Regions from separate parts of the Paenibacillus sp. LjRoot56 genome, predicted to be linked through region 2. Evidence: riboswitches for the same ligand, from Rfam matches in the RefSeq annotation. Region 2 holds a riboswitch; each other region holds the start of a gene.
The links. Region 2 has a riboswitch for cyclic di-GMP ahead of ACSQ8O_RS01125 (PilZ domain-containing protein). Riboswitches for the same ligand answer to the same signal wherever they lie in the genome.
Positions count from the first base shown of each region.

Region 1: linked by a shared signal. The riboswitch ahead of ACSQ8O_RS13450 (methyl-accepting chemotaxis protein) and the one ahead of ACSQ8O_RS01125 (PilZ domain-containing protein) in region 2 are both predicted to bind cyclic di-GMP.
Region 3: linked by a shared signal. The riboswitch ahead of ACSQ8O_RS12170 (hypothetical protein) and the one ahead of ACSQ8O_RS01125 (PilZ domain-containing protein) in region 2 are both predicted to bind cyclic di-GMP.

Region 1 covers NZ_CAXURV020000002.1:100,939-104,427, forward strand. The annotation lists gene ACSQ8O_RS13450 (methyl-accepting chemotaxis protein) at 1-722, opposite strand, end outside; cyclic di-GMP riboswitch class I at 874-958, opposite strand; gene ACSQ8O_RS13455 (rhamnogalacturonan lyase) at 1,299-3,489, shown strand, end outside.
Region 2 covers NZ_CAXURV020000001.1:250,778-254,266, forward strand. The annotation lists gene prfA (peptide chain release factor 1) at 1-317, opposite strand, end outside; gene ychF (redox-regulated ATPase YchF) at 351-1,451, opposite strand; gene ACSQ8O_RS01125 (PilZ domain-containing protein) at 1,530-2,270, opposite strand; cyclic di-GMP riboswitch class I at 2,374-2,460, opposite strand; gene tadA (tRNA adenosine(34) deaminase TadA) at 2,746-3,204, shown strand; gene ACSQ8O_RS01135 (DUF1697 domain-containing protein) at 3,201-3,489, opposite strand, start outside.
Region 3 covers NZ_CAXURV020000001.1:2,716,446-2,719,934, forward strand. The annotation lists gene ACSQ8O_RS12165 (MDR family MFS transporter) at 1-967, shown strand, start outside; cyclic di-GMP riboswitch class I at 1,083-1,176, shown strand; gene ACSQ8O_RS12170 (hypothetical protein) at 1,296-1,601, shown strand; gene ACSQ8O_RS12175 (exopolyphosphatase) at 1,748-2,662, shown strand; gene gloA2 (SMU1112c/YaeR family gloxylase I-like metalloprotein) at 2,733-3,128, shown strand.

The DNA.
Region 1 (3,489 bases), on a different contig from region 2:
CCGTTAGAGGCTTGTTCGATTCCTCGCATTAATTGGTTGATCGGCATAAGCGTTCTTCTTGCCACCCAATATTGCGCCCCATTGCAAATCACCAAGGCGATTAAGAGTAAAATGATCGAACTCAGAAGGAACGATTTTTGAGCATCGGGAATCACTTTAGCGTCTACGTCCACGCCAAAGTAAGCTACAACATTGCCATTATCGTCAACAATGGGATAAAGGACGCTGACCCATGTGCCGTAATCATCTTTATAGTATGAAGTGAAGGTCTCGGTTTTAGTTTTCAACATGGATTTCAAACCCTTGACGATCCCTTTCGGTTGCTCATACATATCTCCGATGTTCAAACCTGCCTCCTTAAAAGCTTTAACAACGTGACTCGGGAACGAAATCAACGATGTTTTATTTCCATCCGCTAACTCAACCCCAAAGATATAAGCTTGTGCTACATTGGCATTGAAGGCAGTGTAACTATCAAATTGTTTGGTTAATCGTTGCTGCTCGCTTGCTTCATAGCTCTTATCACTTAATGCACCCTGGACGTCTTTATAGGTTATACCTTGTGCCCACACGGATGTCATATTATGGGTCTGCGTTCTCAATGTATCTGTTAAAATTTGGTTCTGAAAATAAGCGCTGATGGAAATAAGCACGACCCCGATGACTAGCAAATTCAACATCGAGAATAAAAGATTTTTGCCGAAATAGTTCTTGGTCTTCAATTTAACTGCACTCCTTAGATGCTATTTGTATTGACGCGAAACGCTATATTCTGTGAATATCCCCCATTCTTCGACATTTTTTTCAGACTCCGTAGTGATAGAGACATAAAAAAGCCTATCCCAAAGGTTCGGGATAGGCTTACTATCACAAACTGGCGGTTTGGCAGCCATAGCTTCGTAGCTTTAGGCCCATAACTTTGCGCCCTTACCTTTCGATAAGTTTGCCTTTACAGTTATAGCTTATTTACAAAATATTACTCTTACAAATTATGACTATTATAAATTAACGATACATTTCTGTAAATACTATTTGTATATATGTATTGTAAACATGTGTCAAATATGCGACTTTCAGGTCATACTTAAGTATCGTAATATGCTATGTTACATAGGCATATTGTATCAGTCACTCCAAATGGAGATGCATCTGCTCAAAATAGTATAACTCTGGACAAAAATGTCCCATTGCCGGAAGTTGCGCGAGGAAGTACGCTACAGGTGTTGATTTTTTGAAGCTTTGACATCCACAAGGCATAGATGGGAAAAGGCTACCCGTGTGGGTCATTGTGAATATGTATGATAAGTACTGGAGGATCTGGAATGAGCGTACAAATGGAGAATTTGGACCGGGGGTTGGCGGCAGTATGCACTTCCGAGGGAATATTTATCAGCTGGCGGCTTTTGGGGCAGGAGGTGACAGGTGCTTCTGACCACGGCTTAACCGGCGCGGATTTCCGATTGTACCGCAACGGTTTACTTGTTGCGGAGATCGGTGACAGTACCAATTATCTGGATAAAGTCGGTACCCGAGAATCGGCTTATTCGGTAGCCGCAGTGATGGACGGGAAGGAGCAGGAACGGTGCGCCGATGTCCGCCCATGGGAAGCCCCCTATCTGGAAATTCCGCTGCAGAAGCCTGCGGACGGAGTTACGCCTGTGGGTCAATCCTATACCTACAGCGCCAATGACATGAGTGTAGGCGATGTGGACGGCGATGGGGAATACGAATATATCGTCAAATGGGATCCGTCCAACTCCAAGGATGTCTCCCATGTAGGCTATACGGGGAATGTGTTTCTGGACTGTTATAAGCAAAACGGCACCCTTTTGTACCGTATCGATCTGGGGGTCAATATTCGGGCAGGTGCCCATTACACGCAGTTCCTAGTCTATGACTTCGACGGGGATGGCAAGGCGGAGCTCATGTTCAAAACTGCCCCGGGTACCCGTGTGATCCGTTATCAGGATGGTACTCCCATTTCTGAAACCTTCATCACTTTACTGCCAGAGGATGTGGAAGCCGGCTGCAGTCATGATGATGATTATCGCATGAGCAGCGCCGATTATGCGGAGCATGTGGCAGATATGTTCCAGGGCTGGCACAAGCATGAGGAAGTAATGGAAGGACGCTGGCCGGCTACGCTTGAGGAATGCTTCGGTATTTCCCCGCAGTATGACTATCCGCTATCTCGGGAAGATGCAGTACATCTGGCAGATTATTTCCTAGATGTGTATGCACCCGGAAGAAGTGAACGCAACAAGCTACGCCAATTCGAGGGCTTTATTCTGAGAGGACCGGAGTACCTTAGCGTTTTCCACGGTGAAACGGGAGAGGAGCTTAAAACGCTCCGCTACAAACCGGGACGCCATGACGACGGGCTTATGTGGGGGGACTATTCCTGGAACCGTATTGAGCCAGGGAACCGGGTGGACCGATTCTTGGCAGGGGTTGCCTACTTGGACGGCTGCAAGCCTTATGCTTTATTTGCCCGCGGGTATTACACCCGGGCTACCATGGCAGCCTACAGCTGGGACGGTCAGGAGCTGAAGGAAATATGGTTCACCGACAGTGGATGGGTCACGATGAACAATCCTTTCAGGGATACGCTGCACCTTCAGGACGGCCGGAATCCTGGCTTCAGCGGGCTGGCCAAGCAGGGTGCCCATTCACTATCGACCGCCGACGTGGACGGAGACGGCTGTCAGGAAATCGTCTACGGGTCGGCTACCATTGATCAAGACGGAAGCATTCTATACAGCTCCGGGGGAATTCTGCCGGAGGGGAGCGCGGATCCAGGGGCGTATGCCAAGCTGGGTCACGGGGATGCTTTGCATGTGGCGGTTATCGATCCGGATAGGGACGGTCTCCAGATCTATATGGTCCATGAGGCTGGCATTCATGGCCCTTATGGATATACCTTGCGGGATGCGGCAACCGGAGAGGTGCTGTACGGTGCATTTGCCAAGGAAGATGTGGGCCGGGGCATGATCGGCAAAGTGGATCCGGAGATCCCCGGGCTGCAAACCTGGTGCAGCGAAAGTCATCTGGCTCATGAGCCGTCCCGGGGATTACGCTCGGCCAAGGGCGAAAGGCTAGATGAGAAGGCCCCCGGTACCAATATGAGCATCAAATGGGCGGCAGACATGACCAGCCAGTTCATTAGTGGCACCTTTGACGAACCGGTTACCATCGAAGACTGGAAGCGGGGCCGGCTGTTGACGGCCGAAGGCACACGCTCCAACAATGGCACCAAGGGCAATCCGTGCCTGGTGGCGGATCTGTTCGGAGACTGGCGGGAGGAACTGGTGGTGCGAACGACGGATAGCAAGGCCATCCGCATTTATATGAGCACTGAGGTGACAGATCGAAAACTGTACACCCTGATGCATGATCCCCAGTACCGAACAGGGGTAGCCTGGCAGAACGTGGTGTACAACCAGCCCTGCTACACCAGCTTTTATCTAGGTACGGATATGAATTGGTCCA
Region 2 (3,489 bases):
TCATTAGGATCTTTCGGCATCATCAAAATGCGGAGATGTTCTTCGAGTTTAGCAGATTGCTCGCTAAGCTCTTCGATCTCCATTTTGACCATTTCGCGCATCTCATCATCCAGCTTCTCATTCTGCATCACTTTCGCATCAGCTAGCTGTTCGCTCACACTCTTATATTCATTATAAGCATCGTAAGCTTCCTGAAGATCAGATTGCTCTTTGGAATACTCTCTTAGTTTCTTCGTATCACTCGTTACATCCGGGTCACACAATAACTCGCTTAGTTTGTCATAGCGGTCCACAATGGACTGAAGTCGATCCAACATAGGGGATCACTCCTTTCTTATTTTTGTAAGTAATTAAACGTTGAAACGGAAATGCATAACGTCGCCGTCATTTACTACGTACTCTTTACCTTCAAGGCGAACTTGCCCTTTTTCCTTCGCACCCGCCATGGATCCTGCAGCAGCCAAATCGTGATAAGAAACAACCTCTGCACGAATAAATCCACGTTCGAAATCCGTATGAATGACGCCAGCCGCTTGAGGAGCTTTCGTTCCTTTACGAATCGTCCATGCTCTAACTTCTTGAACTCCAGCTGTGAAATACGTGTACAAGCCGAGTTTGCGATAAGCAGCTTTAATCAATCTATTCAAGCCGGACTCTTGAAGTCCCAACTCTTCCAGGAACATCGCTTTTTCTTCGTCTTCCAGCTCAGCAATTTCGGATTCAACCTTCGCGCTAATGGAAACAACTTCGTTGTTTTCTTTCTCTGCGAATTCCTTCACAATTTTAACGTATGCATTATCGTCCGCCGTTGCAACTTCATCTTCACTCACGTTTGCCGCGTAGAGCACTGGCTTCATCGTTAGCAAATGTAGATCGCGAACCAGAAGGCGCTCATCTTCTGTTAAATCCAAGCTGCGTGCTGGCATATCATTATATAAGGCTTCTTTGATACGTTCCAAACATTCAACTTCAGCAACTACTTTCTTGTCGCCGCCTTTGAGGTTTTTGCGTGAACGCTCGATCTTTTTATCAACCGACTCAATGTCTGCCAAAATCAATTCAAGATTAATCGTCTCGATGTCGCCAATCGGATCAACTTTCCCTGAAACGTGAGTAATATTATCATCCTCAAAACAACGGACAACATGCACAATCGCATCAACTTCGCGGATGTGTGCTAGAAATTTATTTCCAAGGCCTTCGCCTTTGCTCGCACCCTTAACTAAACCCGCAATGTCAACGAATTCAAAGGCTGTCGGCACGATGCTCTTAGGCACAACGATTTCCACCAGCTTCTGCAATCTCTCGTCTGGTACTTCTACTACCCCAACATTCGGATCGATCGTACAGAACGGATAATTCGCAGATTCTGCCCCCGCCTGTGTAATTGCATTAAACAATGTCGATTTTCCTACGTTCGGTAGACCGACGATACCTGCTTTCAAAGCCATTGTCGTTACAACTCCTTAATTTTCGAAAATCATCCTTCTTATTATATAGTACTTAGCGGGCAAAAAAAAGCCTGCAAGCTATTGATTGGCTGCAGACTTTTTTTCCATTGCTTTTTTGAACTCTTCATCCCGCTTCTGTTCGAAGTAGGTTTGGATCTGATTTCGAAGAATAAACCCCCGTAATGCATTGCTTTGCTCGGCAGGAACGCTCTCGAAGCTGGCTCCATAATAGTAGCCGTCTTCCTGCTTTTCTTTCCTTATAATTTCCAACCTGCACGGCATCTCAAAACCTAAATCTAGCTCAACTTGCAACATACATTTCTTATGAAGAATACCATCGATCATCGAATTATCATTAATGATAAAGCCAATTCCGTTCATGGAAATATTTTTTATCGAAATTTCAATTGGATTTTCCAAGTGATGCTGCTCTTTTTGGGTTATATTTTGAAATCCTACAATGTATCCTATGTTCTTCACATCGACCCGCGGGAACTCCCGTTTCTCCGAAAACTTCTTCCGATTCTCAGGTGGATTGATCACGATCAGTGAACCAGGCTCTCTAGCTACGACTGTCGAATGAAAAACGAATAGACCCGATTTCGTGTATAACGTCATTTTGGTCTTATCACCAAGCTGAAATACCTCATATTCCGGCAGCTCAATCTCCATGATGTCTCCTTGTGCATAGGTAAGAATACCTGTTGACACGAAATCATCTTTCGCCACTACAGCTCGGCAATTAATCAATACCTCCGCATCATATCCTTCTTTACTCCCATATCGCTTCAAAGCATCCTGCTTCATTGCCATGCTCATCTTCACCCTCCCTTAATGATGGATTTCATAACACTTTTCCGCACAAAATAGACTGCCCCCCACTTAGGGACAGCCTATCACCGCAATCAAAAAAGCATCGATTTTCGGTAACCAGGCTGCCATAGTTCATAAGAACCGTAGACCCTCAGCTTTGCGTCCTTGCCTTTCAGCAAGTTTGCCATTGTCGAACCCTGCTATTCATTTATATAGATATATCGTTACTGGTCTAAATGATCTATCTTTCGTCCAAACTGGTCTAAAAGACCCACTGTAATCACCATTATACGTAGCTTATGCACTTCTTTCAACTAAAATCCTTGCATGGGCAATGTTTTTATTGTATGAATGTGTAGTGGAATTGAATATCCACAGGTTTATAAGTTATCCACATTGTTATCCACAGCTTGTTAACAACGAATATTTGTTCGGATTTTTATGCACATGTGGATAAACTATTATTGCGAGGTGTCCCCCTGTGGATCAACATATCCCTTGGATGAGAGAAGCGATCGGTGAGGCGCTGAAAGCCGAAGCCATCCGCGAAGTTCCGATCGGCGCGGTCGTCGTCCATCAAGGTCAAATCATTGGCCGCGGCTACAATTTACGTGAAACAACCCTTGATCCGCTTGCGCATGCAGAGATGATTGCTATTAAACAAGCGAGCGAGCATTTGCAGGCTTGGCGTCTTCTGGACTGCCAGCTCTATGTGACATTGGAGCCATGTCCGATGTGCGCGGGTGCGATCGTGCAAGCACGAGTGCCTCAAGTTATTTATGGTACGGTAGATCCGAAGGCCGGCTGTGCGGGAACGTTAATGAACTTGCTGCAGGAAGACCGGTTTAATCACCGGGTCGATGTGGTTAGCGGTGTTTTGCAAGAGGAGTGTTCCACGATGTTAACGCAGTTTTTTCGAAAATTACGGGGCAAAGCCTAGGGGGCTTTACCGTTCGGATTATTTGCTGGCTGTAAGGCCTCGGCTAACACTACGAGTTTGCTCATCGTATTCCAATTACGTGTGGTCGTACGATCTCCAAGTTTCTGAATGTTGCTCGCCAGCTTCGAATCCAACACACTTTGCCGAAACAGAAAATATATGGTGCAGCCCCGTATCTGAAATTCATCTACTTCACTCTGTCCCTTGGATAAGATGTCGGTGAATGTCTGCGGGGCTTCTTCTGTAAGCACGGAGATTTGAATGCTCTCCCCTTCGGACAAAGCT
Region 3 (3,489 bases), 2.5 Mb from region 2:
CTTTGGGTGGGGATTCGTATTCCTCGGCTTCGGTGTTGTTAAATTACCGGTCTTATTTATGCTGCTCAATATGCTGAATGGACTTTGCCGTTCCTTTTACGAACCCGTATCGCAAGCCTTAATGGCAGATCTAACAGAGCCCTCCAAAAGGCGACAAGTATTTTCTCTTCGGTACATGGCGATCAACGTGGGGGTAGCTGTCGGTCCTTTACTAGGTGCTTTCTTTGCCACCATGAACGGAGCCTTACCCTTTCTGCTCACAGGCATCATTTATTTAATCTATGGCATAACACTTTACGCCCTTCTCATTAAGTTCGGGATTAAGAAAATTGAAGGTGAGAAGAAATCAATCGTTACTTTCCGCTCTGCGGTAGGTGTTATTCGTAAGGACATCACTTTCCGTTTATACATTATCGGGGGGATTATCGGAGCCATTGGTTATTCACAGGTTATGGTGACATTGTCGCAGTACTTACAAAGGGATTTTGCTAATGGGGTCAAAATGTTTGCCATTCTCATGAGCGCCAATGCCATTGTCGTCATTGCGATGCAGGTGCCTTTGGGGAGATGGGCTGAAAAGTATTCACCTCTAACGGCTATCGTTGTTGGCAACTTTATGTTTGCATTAGGCGATATCGGATTTGCATATTCACACACTTTGACATGGCTGATTGTTTCGATGGGGATTTTCACGTTTGGTGAAATTCTGAATTATCCTGCCGCGAACATGTTGATAGATAAGCTAGCTCCTGAACATATGCGTGGAACCTACTATGGTGCTCAAACATTAACGAACATCGGTCACTTTATGGGGCCATGGATTGGTGGCTTTTTATTAGTTTCCTATGGCGGCAGCACGCTCTTTCTCGTGATAGCGATTTTGTCGATGATGGGCTCGATTTTCTATTGGAGAGGCACAAAACGTCGAAACGCTGCGAAAATATCGTCGAAAATGCAAATATTTTGATGGATTTCGTAAAAATAGTTCCTACGAACTATTCGATTTCAAATCGTCATCCCTTATCCTTGAGAGTATAGTAAGAATTATTTGTAGGATTCATCTAAAAAGATTGTGTACATCATCTCGACAAAGGCAAAGCTGGCGAAAGCCAGTGACGCAAAGCTACAGGGGCCTTACTTCTCCTGCAAAGGACAAGCAGCCAGCCAGCCGCCGAACGATTGGGAATTCACTTCAGAACCCCTCTAGTCGGTTCACTACGGTGGGGTTTTTTCTCTGTCATAGCGAAGCAAATGAAATCAAATGGAATGACACGTACAAAGGAGGCCCTAGCGGCATGAAATCGGAAGTAAAATTGCAGGATGAACAGGAAGCAACATCGTTATGCGGTAACCATGTTGCACGATTGGTGCCATCCACGGATGGACCTAAGCTTATGATTAACCGAGAAGAATATGCATTAAATGAAGCGTGTTGGGATGTTGAAATGTTTCACGGGAGAAACAATAGCATTCTGATTTTTTACTGGAAGGGCGAAGTAAAGCTTTCTGTGAAAATGCCTCCGATGGCTCAAATCGAAGGATTTGTCACAAGACTTTTGCAATGTCTATCATCCAAATTGAGAGTGGTTCAACCTATCTAGGTGAATCGCTCTTTTTTTTGTCACTGGAAGATCAAGCATCGGGTAATCTTGGTGATTTTCTCATTGTCACCTATCGACACTAGCTGATATAATATGACCATCACATTTCGTAGTTCTAAAGAACTATATTAAAGGAGATGCATGGCATGAGATTGATCACACGTTCCGATTTCGATGGTTTAGTATGCGCGATGCTCTTCAAACAATTAAATATGGTGGATGAAATGAAATTTGTCCATCCCAAAGATATGCAGGACGGCTTAATTGAGGTTACTGAGAATGATATTTTGGCTAATGTACCCTATGTCGCAGGCTGTGGTTTATGGTTCGATCATCACTCCAGCGAACTCACACGGATGGGGGAATCCGTAACGTTCAAAGGTGAAACGAGGCTTGCTCCAAGTGCTGCACGGGTTGTCTATGATTACTACGGTGGAAAAGAGACCTTCGGCGATATCGACGATATTATGCTTGGTGTAGATAAAGCGGACTCCGCACAATTTAGCAAAGAGGATATTTTGAATCCGAGCGGTTGGGATTTGCTTTCGTTTATCATGGACGCTCGAACGGGGTTAGGTCGTTATCGGGATTATCGCATCAGCAACTACCAGTTGATGGAGGATCTAGTTGAGCATTGTGCAACGAAATCCGTTGGCGAGATCATGGAGTTGCCCGATGTGAAAGAGCGTGTAGCTCGTTATTTTGAACTAGATGCGCTATACCGGGACATGTTGCAAACTTACACACGGGTTGAGAGAAATGTCGTCATTACGGATCTTCGCGATGTGGAGACGATCTATCCAGGGAATCGTTTCATGGTCTATGCCCTCTATCCGGAGCAAAACACCTCGATTTGGATTGTTGATGGACGAAATAAGCAGAACTGCGTATTCGCTTGTGGGCACAGCATTGTCAATCGCACTGCACAAACAAACATTGGAGATTTGATGCTTCAACAAGGCGGCGGTGGGCATCACGCTGCAGGGACTTGCCAAGTGGATTATGCGCAAGCCGATGAGGTTCTGCACAAAATCGTTGAAACGATGCAAGCAGCAGGTTAAAATAAAAGGACAAGCCGCAGCGGGGGAGCAGCCCAGCGTGCGGTTTTTCTTTGTTAGGAGGCCATATTCAATGGAATTAAAACAGATGCATCACGTTGCGATTATTTGTTCGAATTATGAGCAATCGAAGCATTTCTATGTTGATTTACTCGGACTCACTGTCATTCACGAAACCTATCGCGCTGAAAGAGACTCGTACAAATTGGATTTGCGCATCGGGGATACCGCACAAGAAATTGAATTGTTTTCTTTTCTGAATCCACCACTGCGTGTAAATCAACCAGAAGCTAGGGGACTACGTCATCTGGCCTTCGTTGTTGCAGATATGGAGCAAAGTGTACAAGAGTTAGAAGGCAAAGGAATTCAAGTTGAGCCAGTGCGAATTGATCCGATTACGGGGAATCTGTACACGTTTTTCGCGGATCCGGATGGACTGCCGTTGGAATTGGTGGAGATTGTTGGATAGGTGAAATTCTGAGCGGGCCAAAGTAGATCGGACAGCTGACTAAAAAATCGTAGATCGATTAGTCAGATTAATGGTTAGCGGACACCAGCGCCGTTATTGTTATGTAATTTGTTTCTTTTTGCGCGTAACGGACACCAGAGCTTTTATTTACTCATTTTCGGAATAAATTTCATTCTAAGATGACGAATAGAAGTGCTGGTGTCCGTTAGCATTCTGAATCGGCGATGTTTCGCCAAATAAGGGCTTCTGTGTCCGTTACATTGGCTAGGGAATGGGATGCCTCTTTATGAGTAAACCAAAAACAGCGACAGCAAAGACGTAAAGTCTCGCTGCCGCTGTTTTATTTATCTGTATGCTACGT